DNA from 2 places in the Cupriavidus sp. DL-D2 genome. Region 1 is predicted to be linked to the other one. Evidence: predicted binding sites of a transcription regulator. Region 1 holds the regulator's gene; the other holds the start of a gene.
The links. Region 1 encodes sigma-54, which starts transcription at its own class of promoters, with help from an activator protein. Its sites were predicted from a motif close to TGGCANGNAANCTGCTTT; they were not measured.
Positions count from the first base shown of each region.

Region 2: a site for sigma-54 is predicted at 1,664-1,681, ahead of ABDB81_RS13220 (circularly permuted type 2 ATP-grasp protein). Genes of this name have one in related genera too.

Region 1 covers NZ_JBDKXK010000004.1:152,768-165,179, reverse strand. The annotation lists gene ABDB81_RS03690 (adenine phosphoribosyltransferase) at 1-382, opposite strand, end outside; gene ABDB81_RS03685 (monovalent cation:proton antiporter family protein) at 532-2,511, opposite strand; gene ABDB81_RS03680 (KpsF/GutQ family sugar-phosphate isomerase) at 2,679-3,662, shown strand; gene lptC (LPS export ABC transporter periplasmic protein LptC) at 3,665-4,294, shown strand; gene lptA (lipopolysaccharide transport periplasmic protein LptA) at 4,362-5,021, shown strand; gene lptB (LPS export ABC transporter ATP-binding protein) at 5,053-5,853, shown strand; gene ABDB81_RS03660 (RNA polymerase factor sigma-54) at 5,987-7,468, shown strand; gene raiA (ribosome-associated translation inhibitor RaiA) at 7,519-7,872, shown strand; gene ptsN (PTS IIA-like nitrogen regulatory protein PtsN) at 8,353-8,808, shown strand; gene hprK (HPr(Ser) kinase/phosphatase) at 8,867-9,838, shown strand; gene ABDB81_RS03640 (PsiF family protein) at 10,020-10,355, shown strand; gene rapZ (RNase adapter RapZ) at 10,521-11,441, shown strand; gene ABDB81_RS03630 (LON peptidase substrate-binding domain-containing protein) at 11,524-12,177, shown strand; gene mutY (A/G-specific adenine glycosylase) at 12,193-12,412, opposite strand, start outside.
Region 2 covers NZ_JBDKXK010000019.1:1,914-7,489, reverse strand. The annotation lists gene ABDB81_RS13220 (circularly permuted type 2 ATP-grasp protein) at 1-1,470, opposite strand, end outside; gene ABDB81_RS13215 (gluconokinase) at 1,851-2,369, opposite strand; gene edd (phosphogluconate dehydratase) at 2,540-4,450, opposite strand; gene ABDB81_RS13205 (SIS domain-containing protein) at 4,738-5,576, shown strand, end outside.

The DNA of each region.
Region 1 (12,412 bases):
GGTCGCCGGACTTGCAGGCGTCGGCATGGATTTCCACGGTGGCGCTGCCATATTCGAGTTCGTACTCTTCGGCCACGGTCTGGAACGGCAGCTTGCCCTTCTTGCGGATCGGCACGAAACCGAGGTTCAGTTCGTACGCGATGATCGAGCCGAGAATGAAGCCGCGTGCGTCGATACCGGCCACGAGGTCCAACTGCTGGTCCATGTAGCGATGCACGAACACGTCGATCAGCACGCGCAACGTCTTGGGGTTCTGCAGCAGCGGCGTGATGTCGCGGAACATCACGCCTGGCTGGGGCCAGTCCGGCACGGTGCGGATGCGGTCACGGAGGTAGCCGGTGACATTGCCGAGGTCGGGGGACTGGATGAGGGAATCGGGCATGGGGAATCTGTCTGGGTTGGATCTGGTGCGGCCGGCCGCGTCGCTTTTGTCCGCCGCCTGTTTCGGCCAGCCGTAACCATACAGCAGTGCGATGCCACGCAGAAGCTTCCGCATGCAGCCGGCGGCACACGGCGCGGCGGCCCCGCCCGCTACTGGCGGGTCAGCCGGTCCTCGGCCGATTCCAGCGCTTCCGGTGTGCCGCGCAGCACGACGATATCGCCAGGCTCCAGCACCGTTTCAGGTTGCGGATCGAATGCGCGGATGCCACGTCGGCGCACCGCCGTCACCTCCACGCCAATCCGCTCCAGCCCCAGCGTGCCAAGCCGGCGGCCCACCGCGGTGTGCTCGGGGCCGAGCGAAACCGAGTGCAGCCGCACCGTATCGCGTTCGACCATGTCTTCTTCGTCGTCGCGCCCGTGGAAGTAGCCGCGCAGCAGGCTGTAGCGCGCGTCGCGCGCCTGCTGCACCCCACGCACCACGCGGCGCATCGGCACGCCCAGCAGCACCAGCGCATGCGAGGCCAGCATCAGGCTGCCCTCGATGATCTCCGGCACCACCTCGGTGGCACCGGCCTTCTGCAGCGTATCGAGTTCGGAATCGTCCACGGTCCGCACGATGACGGGCAAGGCCGGCTCCAGCTCCTGCACATGGTGCAGCACCTTCACCGCCGATTGCGTGTTGGCATAGGTGATCACCACCAGCGCCGCACGATGGATACCCGCCGCGATCAGCGATTCCCTGCGGCCCGCGTCGCCATAGACCACGGTGTCGCCCGCCGCCGCAGCCTCGCGCACGCGGTCGGGGTCGAGGTCCAGCGCCACATAGGTAATGCCTTCCCGCTCCAGCATATGCGCCAGGTTCTGCCCGCTGCGCCCGTAGCCGCAGATGATGGCGTGCTTCTCGGTCTGCAGGCTCTGCGCGGCGATGCGGGTCATGTTCAGCGACTGCATCAGCCATTCGTTGGCGGCAAAGCGCAGCACAATCTTGTCGCTGTACTGGATCAGGAACGGCGCGGCCAGCATCGACAGCAGCATCGAGGCCAGGATCACCTGGATCAGCACCGGGTCCACCAACCCCATGCCGTCGATCTGGTTCAGCAGCACGAATCCGAATTCACCGGCCTGTGCGAGACCCAGCCCGGTACGGATGGCCACACCGGGCCGCGAACCGAACAGCCGCGCCAGCCCGGTGATCAGCAGCAGCTTGAACAGGATCGGCACCACCAGCAGGGCCAGCACCAGCCAGATATGGTCGATCACCACCCGGATGTTCAGCAGCATGCCGATCGTGACGAAGAACAGCCCCAGCAGCACATCGCGGAAGGGCTTGATGTCTTCCTCCACCTGGTGGCGATACGGCGTCTCGGAAATCAGCATCCCCGCCATGAACGCGCCGAGCGCCATCGACAGGCCCAGCCGCTCGGTCAGCGCGGCCATGCCCAGCGTGACCAGCAGCAGGTTCAGCATGAACAGTTCCTGCGACCGGCGCGCCGCCACGATGTGGAACCAGCGGCTCATCAACCGCTGGCCCAGGAAAAAGATCACGCCCAGCGCCACGACGATCTTGACCGTGGCCAGCCCCAGCGCCCAGGCCAGGTCGCCGGGGTCCCGGGACAGCGCCGGGATGATGATCAGCAGCGGCACCACGGCCAGGTCCTGGAACAGCAGCACGCTGATGATGTTGCGGCCGTGCTCGCTCTCCAGCTCCATCCGCTCGGACATCATCTTCACGACAATGGCCGTCGAAGACATCGCCAGCGCGCCGCCCAGCGCCACCGATGCCTGCCAGGACAGCGGAAACAGCCAGTTGAACATCCAGCTGGCCGGAATCACCGCAAGCAATGAAAGCATCACTTGAGAGCCGCCCAACCCGAATACCAGCCGCTTCATCGCGTGAAGTTTGCTCAGGCTGAACTCCAGCCCAATCGAAAACATCAGGAAGACGACGCCAAATTCCGCCAGATATTTGGTCTGGGCGGTGTCGCTGGCCAGCCCTAGCGCATGGGGACCGATGAGGATGCCCACTGCCAGATAGCCCAGCATGGGCGGCAGTTGCAGCATGCGGAAGGCCACCACGCCGAGGACGGCGGCGGCCAGCAGCACGAGGGTCAGTTCCAGCGGAGAATGCATTCGGCGGGCTTGAAGGGCTTCAGCTATCCGGCCGGGCACGCGCCACGACCGGCTCTGCACCCCGCCGGCAAAAGACGGCAAACGACGGCAAGTGCGGCGGTCGTCTCAGCCAGAAGGCCGGAAAGCCGGGCCAGACGCCATCGCATTCGTTGGTATACTCCAGCGCCATGATAGCCAATTTCGATGCGAATCGAGCACTCGCGCTCGCTCGCCACACTCTCCAGATCGAGGCAGACGCCGTTTCGGCGCTGGCCGGACGCCTGACGCCCGCCTTCGCGAAGGCCGTCGAGATCATTCTCGGCTGCACGGGCCGCGTGGTCGTCTCCGGTATCGGCAAGTCCGGCCACATCGGCCGCAAGGTGGCGGCCACGCTGGCTTCCACCGGCACGCCCTCGTTCTTCGTGCACCCCGCTGAGGCCAGCCACGGCGACCTCGGCATGATCACGCGGGACGACGTCCTGATCGCATTCTCCAATTCCGGTGAGACCGCCGAACTACTGTCGATCATCCCGATCGTCAAGCGGATTGGCGCCAGCCTGATCTCTATTACCGGCAACCCGGAATCGAACCTGGCCAAGCTGTCCGACGCCCATCTCGATGGCGCCGTGGCACAGGAAGCCTGCCCGCTGAACCTGGCGCCGACGGCCAGCACCACCGCCGCACTGGCGCTGGGCGACGCGCTGGCCGTGGCCGTGCTCGACGCGCGCGGCTTCGGCGAGGAAGATTTTGCCCGCTCGCACCCGGGCGGCGCGCTCGGCCGCAAGCTGCTGACTCATGTGCGCGACGTCATGCGCTCGGGCAACGCCGTGCCGGAAGTCCGCGAGACCACGCCGCTGGCCCAGGCACTGATGGAAATCACGCGCAAGGGCATGGCCATGACGGCGGTCGTCGACCCGGAGGGCCGCGCCGTGGGCGTGTTCACCGACGGCGACCTGCGCCGCCTGCTGGAGACCTCTACCGACTGGAAGACCGTGCCCATCGGCGAGGTCATGCACCGCAACCCGCGCATGGTCAACCAGGACCAGCTCGCGGTGGAAGCGGTGCAGGTCATGGAAGCAAACCGCATCAACCAGTTGCTCGTCGTCGACAACGATGGCCGCCTGGTCGGTGCCTTGCACATCCATGACCTTACGCGTGCCAAGGTCATCTGAACATGCCGGACTTCCTGTCCAGACTCACGGGTGTGGTCATGCGGCTGTTGCCGCTGCTGCTGATGGCCATCGTCGCCGGCAGCACGTTCTGGCTCGTCCAACTGAACTCGCCGAGCACCGGCACAGACCAGTCACGCACCAAGCGCCACGAACCGGACTACTGGATGGAACGGTTCTCGGCCACGGAACTGGCTGCGGATGGCACGACCAAGATCCGCTTCACCGGAGTGAAGATGGTCCACTTCGAGGATGACCAGACCTACGACGTGACCAAGCCGGCCATGCGTGCCTTCCAGCCGGACCGCCCGCCCGTGACCGCCAACGCCAATCGCGGCGTCATGAACGCCGAGGGCACGATCATCGACCTTTACGGCAACGCCGTGATCGTGCGGCAGGCCGGCGTGGATCCGTCGAAGGATCCGCGCATGACCGCCACGTCGCAATACTTCCAGCTGCTCGTCAATGACGACATCGTCAAGACAGACAAGAACGTGGAGCTGACGCGCGGACCTTCGGTCATGACGGCCAACGGGCTGATCTTCAACAACGTCACCCGCGAAGTACAATTGCTGGGCAACGTACGCGGCACGATCGTCATGAACCCGCCGCAGGGGCAGGCCAGGACCCAGTGACACCCAGCTGGCAGGCTCGTCCTGCCGCATCGCCTGGCCGCCTTCCCTATCTCATCATTTGCCAAACATGACTGCATCCCTGTCGACATCGTCCTGTCGCCGCCCGGCGCCCGCCCGATTGACGGCCCTAGCCGCCCTCGGACTCGCGCTCGCCATGAGCATGGTCCAGCCCGCTTTTGCCGAGCGCGCGGACCAGGCCAAGCCCCTCGTGCTCGAAGCGGACAATGCCAGCTACGATGACGTCAAGCAGATCTACACCCTCACCGGCAACGTGGTGCTGACCAAGGGCACGATGGTGCTGAAATCCGACGCTGCCGAACTGCGCACGGACCCCGAGGGCTACCAGTACGCCATTGCCACGTCCAAGCCGGGCCGCCAGGCGTACATCCGCCAGAAGCGCGACGGCGTGGACGAATACATCGACGGCTGGGGCGACCGCATCGAATACGATGGCAAGACCGAGGTCAACAAGCTGATCGGCCACGCACGCGCTGCACGTGTCTCGGGCGTCGGCGCCAAGATCCTCGACGAAATCCGCGGCGCCGTGATCACCTATGACAGCCGCAACGAGTACTACACCGCCACCGGCGGCGACAACAACACCACCGCGGGCAACCCGTCGGGCCGCGTACGCGCCGTGCTGTCGCCGCGCGCCGATGCCAGCGCCCCCGCCGCGAGCGGCGCCCCGCTGGACCTGAAGCCGTCCACGGCCCCGGCCAAGCCCTGAAACACAGCCCCTTCTATCGCCTCCGTATCCGATGAACGACTCCGCCACCCTCGCCTCCCCTGCCGCCTCTTCCGCTGCGAGCGTCCGCACCGACAGCAGCACGCTGGTCGTCCGCCATCTGAAGAAGCGTTACGGTACGCGCACGGTGGTCAAGGATGTCTCGCTTGACGTGAAGAGCGGCGAAGTGGTGGGCCTGCTGGGTCCGAACGGCGCGGGCAAGACCACATCGTTCTACATGATCGTGGGGCTGGTGGCACTCGACGAAGGCGACATCGTGCTGGACGACAAGCACATCAGCGGCCTTGCGATCCACGAGCGCGCGCGCATGGGCCTGTCCTATCTGCCGCAGGAAGCGTCGGTCTTCCGCAAGCTCAACGTCGAGGAAAACATCCGCGCCGTGCTGGAGTTGCAGGTGGAAAACGGCAAGTCGCTGACCAAGGCCGAGATCGACCGCCGGCTCGACTCCCTGCTGGACGACCTGCAGATCGCGCACCTGCGCAACAACCCGGCACTGTCGTTGTCGGGCGGTGAGCGCCGCCGGGTGGAAATTGCCCGCGCGCTCGCGTCGTCGCCGCGTTTCATCCTGCTGGACGAACCGTTTGCCGGTGTGGACCCTATCGCCGTGGGCGAAATCCAGCGGATCGTGAGTTTCCTGAAGGCCCGCAACATTGGCGTGCTGATTACCGACCACAATGTTCGCGAGACGCTGGGCATCTGCGACCACGCGTACATCATCAGCGAAGGTACGGTGCTGGCATCCGGCCTGCCAGAGGAAATCATCGCCAACGAATCTGTGCGCCGCGTCTATCTGGGCGAGAATTTCCGCATGTGATGCGTGCGGTGCGGCAATTTCTGCCCACGCTGCACACCGTTTTTCCAAAGCCGTTTCCGATCACGCAAGGTTGGGCGATAGGTTCTAGCAAATTCCGTTCCAACAACGGAAAGATGCGCATAGAATAGGTCGCATGAAACCTTCGCTTCAGCTCCGCCTCTCCCAGCATCTGGCCCTGACCCCGCAGCTGCAACAGTCGATCCGGCTGTTGCAGCTTTCCACGCTGGAACTGCAGCAGGAAGTGGAGCAGGCGCTGACGGAAAATCCGTTGCTCGAGCGCGAGAACGACTGGCTGGATAGTCCGCTGCGCGTGGCCGCGGACGGCTCGGTCAACCTCCAGACCGCACCGGCACCCGCACCGGCCGAACCCCAGGCCAACGGCACCGAACGTGCCGATGGCGCGGCGGGTGGCGAAGAGGAAAACTACAACGATACCGGCAGCGAGGACTACGGCAACGACTGGAGCCTCGACGACTTCGCGCGACGCCCGCAAGGCGACGAAGACGAGAAGACGCCGATGCAACTGCGCGACGCCGATCCGACGCTGCGCGAGTTCCTCATGGAGCAGCTCACGCCACTCAAGATCTCGGTGCGCGACAAGGGCCTGGCCATTTTCCTGATCGAGTCGCTCGACGACGACGGTTACCTGAGCGCCTCGCTCGAGGAAATTTGTTCGGAACTCCCGGAAGAACTCGAGTTCGAAGTGGATGAGGTGCAGGCGATACTTACGCTGCTGCAGAGCTTCGATCCACCCGGTGTCGGGGCACGGAACGCTGCGGAGTGCCTGAGTTTGCAGTTGAAGCGGTTGAAGCACCCGCAGCGCGAACTGGCGCTGACTATCGTCAATCATCATCTGGAACTGCTGGCCGTACGGGATTACACCCGGCTCAAGAAAGCCCTGCAGGTGGACGAAATAGCATTGAAGGCTGCGCACGAATTGATCCGCTCCCTCGCACCGTATCCAGGACACGCGTACAGCCGTCCGGAAGCGGACTTCGTGGTGCCGGATGTGTTTGTACGCAAGAGCGGCAGCGGATGGATCGCGCAGCTCAATCCGGACGTGATGCCGCGCCTGCGCATCAACGATATGTACGCGCAGATTCTGCGCGGTGCGAAGGGCGAGGCAGGGGCTGCCGGACTGCAGCAAAAGCTGCAGGAAGCACGGTGGCTCATCAAGAACATCCAGCAACGATTCGATACGATCCTGCGGGTGTCGCAGGCGATTGTGGAGCGTCAAAAGAACTTTTTCTCGCACGGGGAAATCGCGATGCGCCCCTTGGTTTTGCGTGAAATTGCCGATACACTGGGTTTACACGAGTCGACCATTTCCCGGGTCACAACGAACAAGTACATGGCCACGCCGATGGGTACTTTCGAGTTGAAGTACTTCTTCGGAAGCCACGTCTCCACGGAGACGGGTGGCGCGGCCTCATCCACGGCTATACGCGCGCTGATCAAGCAACTGATAGGAGCCGAAGACCCCAGGAATCCTCTTTCCGACAGCCGCATCGCCGAACTGCTGGGCGAACAGGGCTTTGTGGTCGCACGCCGCACGGTGGCGAAATATCGCGAAGCATTGAAAATCCCCGCAGTGAATCTCCGCAAGTCTTTGTAGCCGAGCCGTAACCGCCTGCCTGGTGCGGCTCTTTCAGAAGGAGAAGCGCTATGAACTTCAAGATCAGTGGACACCACCTCGACATCACGCCCCCGCTGCGTGAGTATGTGGAAACGAAACTGGAGCGAATTGTCAGACATTTCGATCAGGTCATTGGCGTAAGCGTGCTGCTATCAGTCGACAATCACAAGGAAAAGGACAAGCGTCAGTACGCGGAAATCAATCTGCACCTCAAAGGCAAGGACATCTTCGTCGAAGCCCATCATGAAGACCTGTACGCGGCGATCGACTGTCTGGTCGACAAGCTCGACCGCCAGGTGATCCGCTACAAGGATCGCGTGCAAGGGCATGACCGCGAGGCGGTCAAGTACCAGATGGCCGAAGCGCAGCTACAGCAACAATAACCAGCGCAACGAAACGACAGTTTCAGTTGTCCTGAGAGGACTGACAGGAAGAGAGCAAAGCCGCGCATCTGCGCGGCTTTTTTGATGGGGCGTCCGGTTGCCGCACAACTTTCCATTCCTCACGCGTTACCTCGACACCACTAAGCGACGAATTGATACACCGAAGGTGTTCGCATCTCTCGCATGTCGGTGTATGCTGCACCACAAATCACAGGCAGAACGGTCCCGTCATGCGGAACCGGCGGTGCGCCCTGCAGGCGCACGGGTCGGGCAGCATTTCGGGTGGGCAAACCGGTCGACGACCTCGCGGCGGAAGTCCGCAGGCGCGACGCTGCAGCGCACAAGTGCGTGGCAGCCCTGCTCTATAATGGCCGGACGCTCCAATGCGGGCGACTGGCACCTCAATATCCTGATTGCCCCCAACTCGGCGGGCCGGTCCATGCGCGCCGGCTTGTCACTCGGACTTCTCGTGCATCGCCCATGAATCGTTTGGCCAAACTGCTGCCACCTGGCAACATCCATCTCGACGTCACCGTCACCAGCAAGAAGCGGGTCTTCGAGCAAGCCGGGCTCCTGTTCGAGAACAACCATGGCGTGGCGCGGGCCACTGTTACCGACAACCTCTTTGCGCGCGAGTCCCTGGGTTCCACCGGGCTTGGCGCTGGAGTTGCCATTCCGCACGGCCGCATCAAGGGCCTGAAGCAGCCGCTGGCGGGCTTCATGCGCCTGGCGGAACCCATCCCGTTCGAATCGCCCGATGGCAAGCCGGTCTCGCTGTTGATCTTCCTGCTGGTGCCCGAGCAGGCCACGCAGCAGCATCTGGAAATTCTTTCCGAAATTGCCCAGTTGCTGTCGGACCGCGAAATGCGCGAAGGGCTGGCGACGCTCCCCACGCCGGAAGCCGTCCACCAGTTGCTATCGGACTGGCATCCCTAACGCCGGAATCGCCCGCCGCAGCCCACTGTCCTACCGCCCCTCCTGAAAGTCATCCCGCATGGAACTCACCGGCGTCACCTCGCAGTCGATCTTCGACGACAACGCAGCAGACATCAAACTGTCGTGGGTCGCCGGCCTTGAAGGTGCGGACCGCGCCTTCGATGTCGAGTTCGCGCGTGAAGCCACCTCCGCGGCGGACCTCGTGGGCCACTTGAACCTGATCCACCCGAACCGGATCCAGGTGCTCGGCAAACCCGAAATCCTTTATTACCAGCGTCTCGACGACGAGCCGCGCAAGCGTCAGATGGGCGAGCTGATCCTGCTCGAGCCGCCCTTCCTGGTCATCGCCGACGGCATGGAGCCGCCGCCCGACCTCGAACTGCGCTGCACGCGTTCGTCCACGCCGCTGTTCACCACGCCGGTATCGTCGGCGGCCGTGATCGATCACCTGCGCCTGTACCTGTCGCGTATCTCGGCACCGCGCGTGACGATGCACGGCGTGTTCCTCGACATCCTCGGCATGGGCGTGCTGATCATGGGCGAATCGGGCCTGGGCAAGAGCGAACTGGGCCTCGAACTGATTTCGCGCGGCCATGGCCTCGTGGCCGACGATGCCGTGGATTTCGTGCGGCTGGGTCCAGACTTCATCGAGGGTCGCTGCCCGCCGCTGCTGCAGAACCTGCTCGAAGTGCGCGGCCTTGGCCTGCTCGATATCAAGACGATCTTCGGTGAAACGGCCGTACGCCGGAAAATGAAGATCAAGCTCGTGGTTCAACTCGTCCGCCGCAACGATGGCGAGTTCGAGCGCCTGCCGCTGGATTCGCAATACCTCGACGTGCTCGGCCTGCCCATCCACATGGTGAAGATCCAGGTGGCAGCCGGTCGAAATCTCGCCGTGCTGGTGGAAGCCGCCGTGCGCAACACGATACTGCGCCTGCGCGGCATCGACACGCTGCGCGACTTCATGGACCGGCAGCGCGCGGCCATGCAAGCCGATGTGGTGTCACGCGGACAGGGCCGGTTGCTCTAGGCATTTTCCGAACATCGCTTTCCCGCAAACGCCCGCTTCATTCAGCGGGCGTTTTCATTTCCTTACAAGCTGGCCTGCCGCTGCGTCAACGGCAGCCGCACACGCGCCGTTTTGTGCTGTAATGGCCGCCATCCCGTTCGGATTGCCCATGAAAGTGTTTTTCCACAGCCAGGAGAGAAGCATGAAGAAACTGATCGCGATGTGTGTGCTGGTGACCCCGCTGTTCGCCACGGCAGCGTTTGCCCAAGGCGCATCGGCTCCGGCTGCGGCCGAGAAATCGGGCAAGACGGCACAACAGGAAAAGATGGCAGCCTGCGCCAAGGCTAACAAGGGCAAGAAGGGCGACGAGTACAAGAAGGCCCAGAGCGAATGCCTGTCCGGCTCTGGCCCGGCCGCCGCAGCCGAGCCGAAAACCCAGCAGGAAAAAATGGCAGCGTGCGCCAAGGCCAACAAGGGCAAGAAGGGCGACGAATACAAGAAGGCGCAGAGCGAGTGCCTGTCGGCCAAACCGGCCTGATCCTGATCCGCCCTGTGGCGGTTCCAGGCGATAAATGGCGAATCGGATGCGGTTCGCCATTTTTCTTAGCATCTGTCGCGTTCTGTCGTTAAATGCCCGCCGCAACCTCCAATCGAGAAGCGCTGTCATGACGCGGCCATCATGCGGTGCTATCCTTGCGTCGCTATGCGGATCATTCTTATCACCGGGATCTCCGGCTCGGGTAAGTCGGTTGCCCTGAACGTTCTGGAAGACGCGGGCTACTACTGCGTCGACAACCTGCCAGCCCAGTTCATCCCCGAACTCGCCACCTATCTGGCCGACCAGGGCTACTCGCACCTGGGCGTGGCCACCGATATTCGCAGCCGCGAATCGCTGGCGCGCCTGCCCGATACCGTGCGCGAACTGTCGGCCCAGCATCAGGTGCAGGTGCTGTTCCTGACTGCCAACACCGATGCGCTGGTGCAGCGCTATTCCGAAACACGACGCCGCCATCCGCTCTCGACGCGTGTCGGCAGCGCAAATGGCGGAACAGGGCCGGACAAGGCCGAGGCGGAAGCAGAAGCTGCCGCCAGCGATACCTCGCTGATCGAAGCCATCGAGATGGAGCGGGAGCTGTTGAGCCCGCTATCCGAATCGGCCCATCGCATCGATACCAGCAACGTGCGAACCAATACGCTACGCAGCTGGATCAAGGAACTGATCAGCAGCAACGGCGGCACCGAGAGCGAACCGCTCACACTGCTGTTCGAATCGTTCGGATTCAAGCACGGGGTACCCAGCGATGCCGACATGGTGTTCGATGTCCGCTCGTTGCCCAATCCCTACTACGACCTGGCGCTGCGCCCGCTGACGGGCCGCGATGCACCGGTCGTGGATTTCCTGCAGAGCCAGCCGATGGTGCTGGCGATGGCCGAGGACATCCGCGCCTATGTGGAGAAGTGGCTACCGAGTTTCATTGCCGATAACCGTAGCTACCTGACCGTCGCCATCGGCTGTACGGGCGGGCAGCACCGCTCGGTGTTCATCGCGGAAAGACTCGCCAACTATTTCCGGGCGCATGGTAATGTGCTGGTCAGACACCGCGAAATGGCCTCTGGCGGCTGAGATGCGGTCTTGAGCGGACGGCGCGCCGGGCGTCGTCACGTCACCGTCGCGTTTCTGTCGCGTCATTGGAGCGGCCCTTCGCATGTCGACATCCTCTACCGACACCGCATCCCCACTTCCCATCCTGGATGCGTTGCCACTGTTTCCCCTCAACACGGTCCTGTTCCCCGATGGCCGCCTGCCGCTGCGCGTCTTCGAAAAGCGCTACGTGGACATGGTGCGCAACTGCATGCGGGACGGCACACCGTTCGGCGTCTGCCTGATTGCCAGCGGCGAAGAGGTTGCGCGTCCCGGCCACGCCACCACGCCCGAAGAGATCGGCTGCCTGGCCGAGATCGTCGACTGCAACGTGGAGCAACTTGGTGTGCTGCTCATCGAGACACGCGGGCGGCAACGCTTCCGTGTGCTGTCCCACACCACGCGTGACGACGGACTGGTAGTGGCCGAGGCCGAAGTGCTCCCCGCCGATGTCATCGACTGCAAGCTCGAACTGCTGGGCGAATGCCTGTCGGCACTACGCAGAATCGTGTCCTCGCTGCACACCGAGCAGCCCGATAAGTCGAAGCTGCCTTTCTCCGAACCGTATCTGTGGGATGACCCGAGCTGGGTCGCGAACCGTCTATGCGAACTGCTGCCGGTGCCCCTCAAGGCCAAGCAGATGCTGATGGCGCTGCCCGACGCGGGCATACGCATCGAGATCGTGCATCGCTATATGCGGCAGCATCACATCGTCTGACTTGAGGTCAGGTGCTCAGAACAGTCCGATACGCGCCTGATCGTCGAGCAGCTTTCGCACTGGCGCCGGCGTGCCCAGCGCGTCCAGATCGTCGAGCGACAGCCAGCGGCTACTGGCATCGCCCTTCCAGTCCGTTCCTTCCATATCGATGCGAATCGCGCGAATCAGCAATCGAAAGTGCGTGAAGACGTGCGTGAGCTCGCCTGCGAGCCAGGCACGCTCCGGTTTTCCATAC
Region 2 (5,576 bases), on a different contig from region 1:
TTCCAGTACCCAGGTGTCCTTGGTGCCTCCGCCCTGCGAGGAATTCACCACCAGCGACCCTTCACGCAATGCCACGCGCGTCAGTCCGCCAGGCACCATCCGAACTTCCTTGCCAGACAGCACGAACGGCCTCAGGTCGATATGGCGCGGCGCGATGCCCGATTCCACATACGTGGGGCAAGTGGACAGCGCCAGCGTGGGCTGGGCGATGTACTGCTCGGGGCGGGACTTGACCACTTCGCGGAACTGCTCGATCTCGGCACGGGTGGCAGCCGGACCCACGAGCATGCCGTAGCCGCCGGCACCGTGCGTCTCCTTGACCACGAGCTTCTCCATGTTGTCGAGCACGTACTGCAGGTCATCGGGGCGCCGGCACATATACGTGGGAACGTTCGACAGGATGGCTTCCTCGCCCAGGTAGAAGCGGATCATGTCCGGCACGTACGGATAGATCGATTTGTCGTCGGCCACCCCGGTGCCAATCGCGTTGCTGATCGTCACATTGCCGGCCCGGTAGACCGACAGCAAACCGGCCGCACCGAGCGTGGAGTCCGGCCGGAATGCGAGCGGATCGAGGAAGTCATCGTCCACGCGGCGGTAGATCACGTCGATCCGTTGCGGCCCCTGCGTGGTACGCATGTAGAGGTGATCGTCCTCGACAAAGAGGTCGCTGCCCTCCACCAGTTCCACGCCCATCTGCTGGGCCAGGAACGCGTGCTCGAAATACGCGGAGTTGTACATGCCCGGCGTGAGCACCACCACGGTGGGGTCCGCAATATTCTGCGGCGACACGCTGCGCAGCATGTCGAGCAGCAGATCCGGGTAATGCGCCACCGGTGCCACGCGATTGCGCGCGAACAGTTCGGGGAACAACCGCATCATCATCTTGCGGTTCTCAAGCATGTAGGACACGCCCGACGGTACGCGCAGGTTGTCTTCCAGCACGTAGAACTCGCCCTCTCCTGCCCGCACCACATCGATACCCGCCACGTGCGCGTAGATATCGCGCGGCACGTCGATGCCGAGCATCTCGGGACGGTACTGCGCGTTGTTGTAGATCTGGTCAGGCGGAATCACGCCAGCCCGGATGATGTCCTGGCCGTGGTAGATATCGTGGATGAAGCGGTTCAACGCCGCCACGCGCTGCCGCAGGCCGCGTTCCAGGGTCGCCCATTCACTGGCCGGAAAGATGCGGGGGATGACGTCGAACGGAATCGTCCGCTCGGTGCCGCTGTTGGACTCGTCCTTGTCGCCATAGACGGCAAAGGTGATGCCCACCCGGCGAAAGATCAGGTCCGCTTCGGCCCGTTTGTTGTCCATCGCCCCGCCGGACTGCCCGCCCAGCCAGTCGGCAAAGTTGCGGTAGTGGGGCCGCACCGCCCCGGTCGGCAACGCCTGACCGGCTTCGATGCCCGTCAATGTGCCATCTTCCCGCCCTTCCAGCATCTCGTCGAAAAACCGCGCCGCCATGATGGCCGCTCCTTCGTGGAAATGGGCGCCAGCTGCGTGCAGTCTCCTCGCCTGCCGCTTCCGACGACTGTCTGGCGACGCCGCCGGCCTCCCGTTCATTGATGCTTTATCGAGACAACGCTTTCAGCATACCCGCGCCGGCAATTCCCGCAAGGGTTGCATGTGCGAGACATGCACCGGCACGCAAAACGGTTTAGCAAGATGCTTGCCAGGGGACTACGCATGGCAGGAGGTTTTGCTCCCCTCTCCCGCGAAGTGGGAGAGGGGTTGGGGGAGAGGGCTGGTGGCTCTGCTTGCCAGCCACTTCGCAATTTGCACGGTTTGCCCTCTCCCCCGCCCCTCTCCCTGAGGGAGAGGGGAGCAAACCGGAGAGACGCAAACTATCGCGCCGTGCCGCCCGCACACGACGCCGACTCCGGCGGGCAGTTATCCAGTATGTCCTGCACCAGCGCCTCCGGCGTCCGGCGGATATCGAGCACCAGCGCGTCGCGCGGCTCCTCCAGTGTGTCGAACTGGCTTTGCAGCAGGGCCGGGTTGAAGAAATGGTCTTCGCGGACCGACAGGCGGCCACCAATCGTCGATGCATCGCCCTTCATGAACACAAAGGTCACGCCGCCTTCCGGAGGGTTCAGCCGATCGCGGTAGACCTGGCGCAGCGCGGAGCAGGTAAACACATGGGTGCGCCCTTCTGCACGGGCTTCGTCGATAGCCGCCCGCATGGCAGCCAGCCACGGCCAGCGGTCGTCATCGGTCAGCGGCACGCCGGCGTGCATCTTGGCCTTGTTGGCCTCGCTGTGAAACGTGTCGGCATCATGGAAGCCGCAATGCAGGCGCTGCGCCAGCATCTGGCCCACGGTGGTCTTGCCGCTGCCAGAAACGCCCATCAGGATATAAATCATGTCTGCTCCATCGATCATGGTGTCGGATGGTGTCGCCACCCTTGTCGGTAGCCGCCACGAACCATTGCGGTTGCACGGCGGTACCCCAGGCACCGTGGCGCCCGGGGAAACGAATAAGAAGAATCTGAAAACGACGGCCCGGAACGAGCCTGCTGTGTGAACGGATGAACCTATTGTGCGACGGCGACGCCCGTTTGGACAGACGCGGGAACACTCGACATGGCATCCGCTTCGGAGAGGTCCAGCGCGCTGCCCCCTTCCTCGGCAATCCGCGCATGGCGGCGGAACAGGCCGAACAGGCCGCGCCCCATGCTGAACTGCGCGAAATTATCCTCAGGCGCGGCAACCGGCTGGCGCGCTGCAAACTCCGCCTGCACCGAGGCATCGCCCACCAGTTCGAGCGTGCCGGCCACGGCATCCACGCGAATGACGTCCCCGTCACGCACACGGGCCAGCGGACCGCCTGCCAGCGCCTCGGGGCCAACGTGGATCACGGCTGGCACCTTGCCCGATGCGCCCGACATGCGGCCATCGGTCACCAGTGCCACCTTGTGACCAGCGTCCTGCAACGCGCCCAGCCCCGGCGTCAGCCGATGCAGTTCGGGCATGCCATTGGCATTCGGCCCCTGGAAGCGCACCACGGCCACCACATCGCGATTCAGTTCATCGGCCTCGAAGGCGGCCTGCAGCGCCTCCTGCGATTCGAAGACGCGCGCCGGCGCCTGCACCACACGATGCTCGTCGGCCACCGCCGAGACCTTGATCACGCCGCGCCCGAGGTTACCGGCCATCAACCGCAACCCGCCCTCGGCCGAAAACGGCGCCGACGCCGGCGCCAGCACGCTGGCATCGCCGCTGACGGTGGGACCATCGCGCCAGCGCAGCACGCCATCGGTCATCACCGGTTCCTGCGTGTAACGCGCCAGGCCCCGCCCGGCCACTGTCTGCACATCCTCGTGCAGTAGTCCGGCCTCCAGAAGCTGGCCGATCACGTAGGCCACACCGCCTGCTGCATGGAAATGGTTCACGTCGGCAGCGCCATTCGGATAGACACGCGCCAGCAGCGGCGTGACGGCCGACAGACGGTCGAAGTCGTTCCAGTCGATGACAATCCCTGCCGCGCGTGCCATGGCAACGAGGTGGATCGTATGGTTGGTCGATCCGCCGGTTGCCAGCAAGCCGACCATCGCATTGACGATGGCGCGTTCGTCCACGACCTGCGCCAGCGGCGTGTACTCGCGACCCCGCGCGATCAGCACCAGGGCGCGCTGCGCGGCGGCGGTGGTCAATGCGTCGCGCAACCCGCTATCCGGATGCACGAACGCCGCGCCGGGCATGTGCAGGCCCATGATTTCCATCAGGAACTGGTTGCTGTTGGCGGTGCCATAAAACGTGCACGTGCCGGCGCTGTGATACGCGGCGCTTTCAGCTTCGAGCAATGCATCGCGCCCCACCTGTCCCGTGGCGTAGAGCTGGCGCACCCGCGCCTTCTCCTTGTTCGACAGTCCGGTAGCCATCGGCCCCGCTGGCACGAACACCACGGGCAGGTGCCCGAACTGGAGCGCGCCCATCAGCAGGCCCGGCACGATCTTGTCGCAGACGCCGAGCATCAGCGCCGCGTCGAACGTGTTGTGCGACAGCCCAACGGCGGTGCTCATGGCAATGGCATCGCGCGAGAACAGAGAGAGCTCCATACCGGCGTTGCCCTGCGTGATGCCATCGCACATGGCCGGCACGCCGCCCGCCACCTGCGCTACCGCACCCACGGCACGCGCCGCCTCCCGGATCACGGACGGATAGCGCTCATACGGCTGATGCGCAGACAGCATGTCGTTGTAGGCGGTGATGATGCCGAGATTCGGCGCATGCTCCACACGCAGCTTGAGTTTGTCGTCCGAAGGCAGCGCTGCGTAGCCGTGAGCCAGGTTGGCACACGACATGCCACGCAGCGGACCTAGTTCCCGCTGGGCCCGTTCGCAGCGCGCGAGGTAGGCGGCACGGCTGGCACGGCTGCGTTCGACGATGCGTTCGGTAACGGCCGAAACTTCTGCGCGGGCGTGGCCCGGGGTAGCTGGGGACATGGCGGATCGATTCTCGTGGGGGTATCGGGCGGCATATCGGGCGGCAAATCTCGCCCTCCATGCTGTAGATTTTCTACATTATAGCCAGGAGACGATTCCCAACGAAAGCCCGGCATCCTCCCGCATTCGACTTATTCAGCGCATTTTCGCACGAAATTCGGGTAAATCCTGAGGCATCGAGCATCTCATCGGATGCAGAAAACTTCCTCCTAACGTGTAGAATCTCTACAAATTCAAGGGCGACATCATTGAGAGCCGCCCGGCACGACTCCACGCCCACCCTCACCATGCTCGACAGAATCCTTGCCGTCTACGACACGCTGCGTCCCTCCGAACGCCGACTTGCCGATTACGTGACCCGTCACGGCGCCAGCGTCATCCGCCTGACCATGCCTGAACTTGCCGAGCGCGCAGGCGTATCGCAGCCCACGATTGCGCGCTTCTGCGCAGCGCTAGGCTACGATGGCTTCAAGGAGTTCAAGCTCCAGTTCGCCCAGAACGTAGGCGGCGGCATCCCGTTCGTGCATCAGGATGTGGCTGCCAGCGACCGGCCGGCCGACATCGCCGGCAAGGTCTTCGACCGCACCATCGCCACGTTGATGACCGTGCGCAATGCCCTCTCCGCCGACCAGATCGAACACGGCATTCGCCTGCTAGCGGATGCAAGGCGCATCGAGTTTTACGGCTGCGGCAATTCAGGCATCGTTGCACTCGATATCCAGCACAAGTTCTTCCGTCTCGGCATCCCGACCACGGCCTACTCCGATCCGCACGTATTCAGCATGTCCGCCGCACTGCTGCGCCCTGGCGATGTGGCCGTGCTGGTATCCAACAGCGGTCGAACCTGGGATATGCTCACCGCCGCCACGCTGGCTCGCAGCAGTGGCGCAAGCGTGCTGGCACTTACGCACAGCGGTTCGCCCTTGGCCGGACTTGCCGATGTCTGCGTGTTTTCCGATGTCGAAGAAGACAGCGAAGTATTCACGCCGATGACCTCACGCATCTGCCACCTTGTGCTCGGCGACGTTCTGGCGGCCGGCGTGGCACTCGGCCGCGCGGAATCGGTGGCCGGCGGGCTGCAACGCGCCAAGGCCCACCTGCGCGAGCGACGCATTGCCGGGGCGGA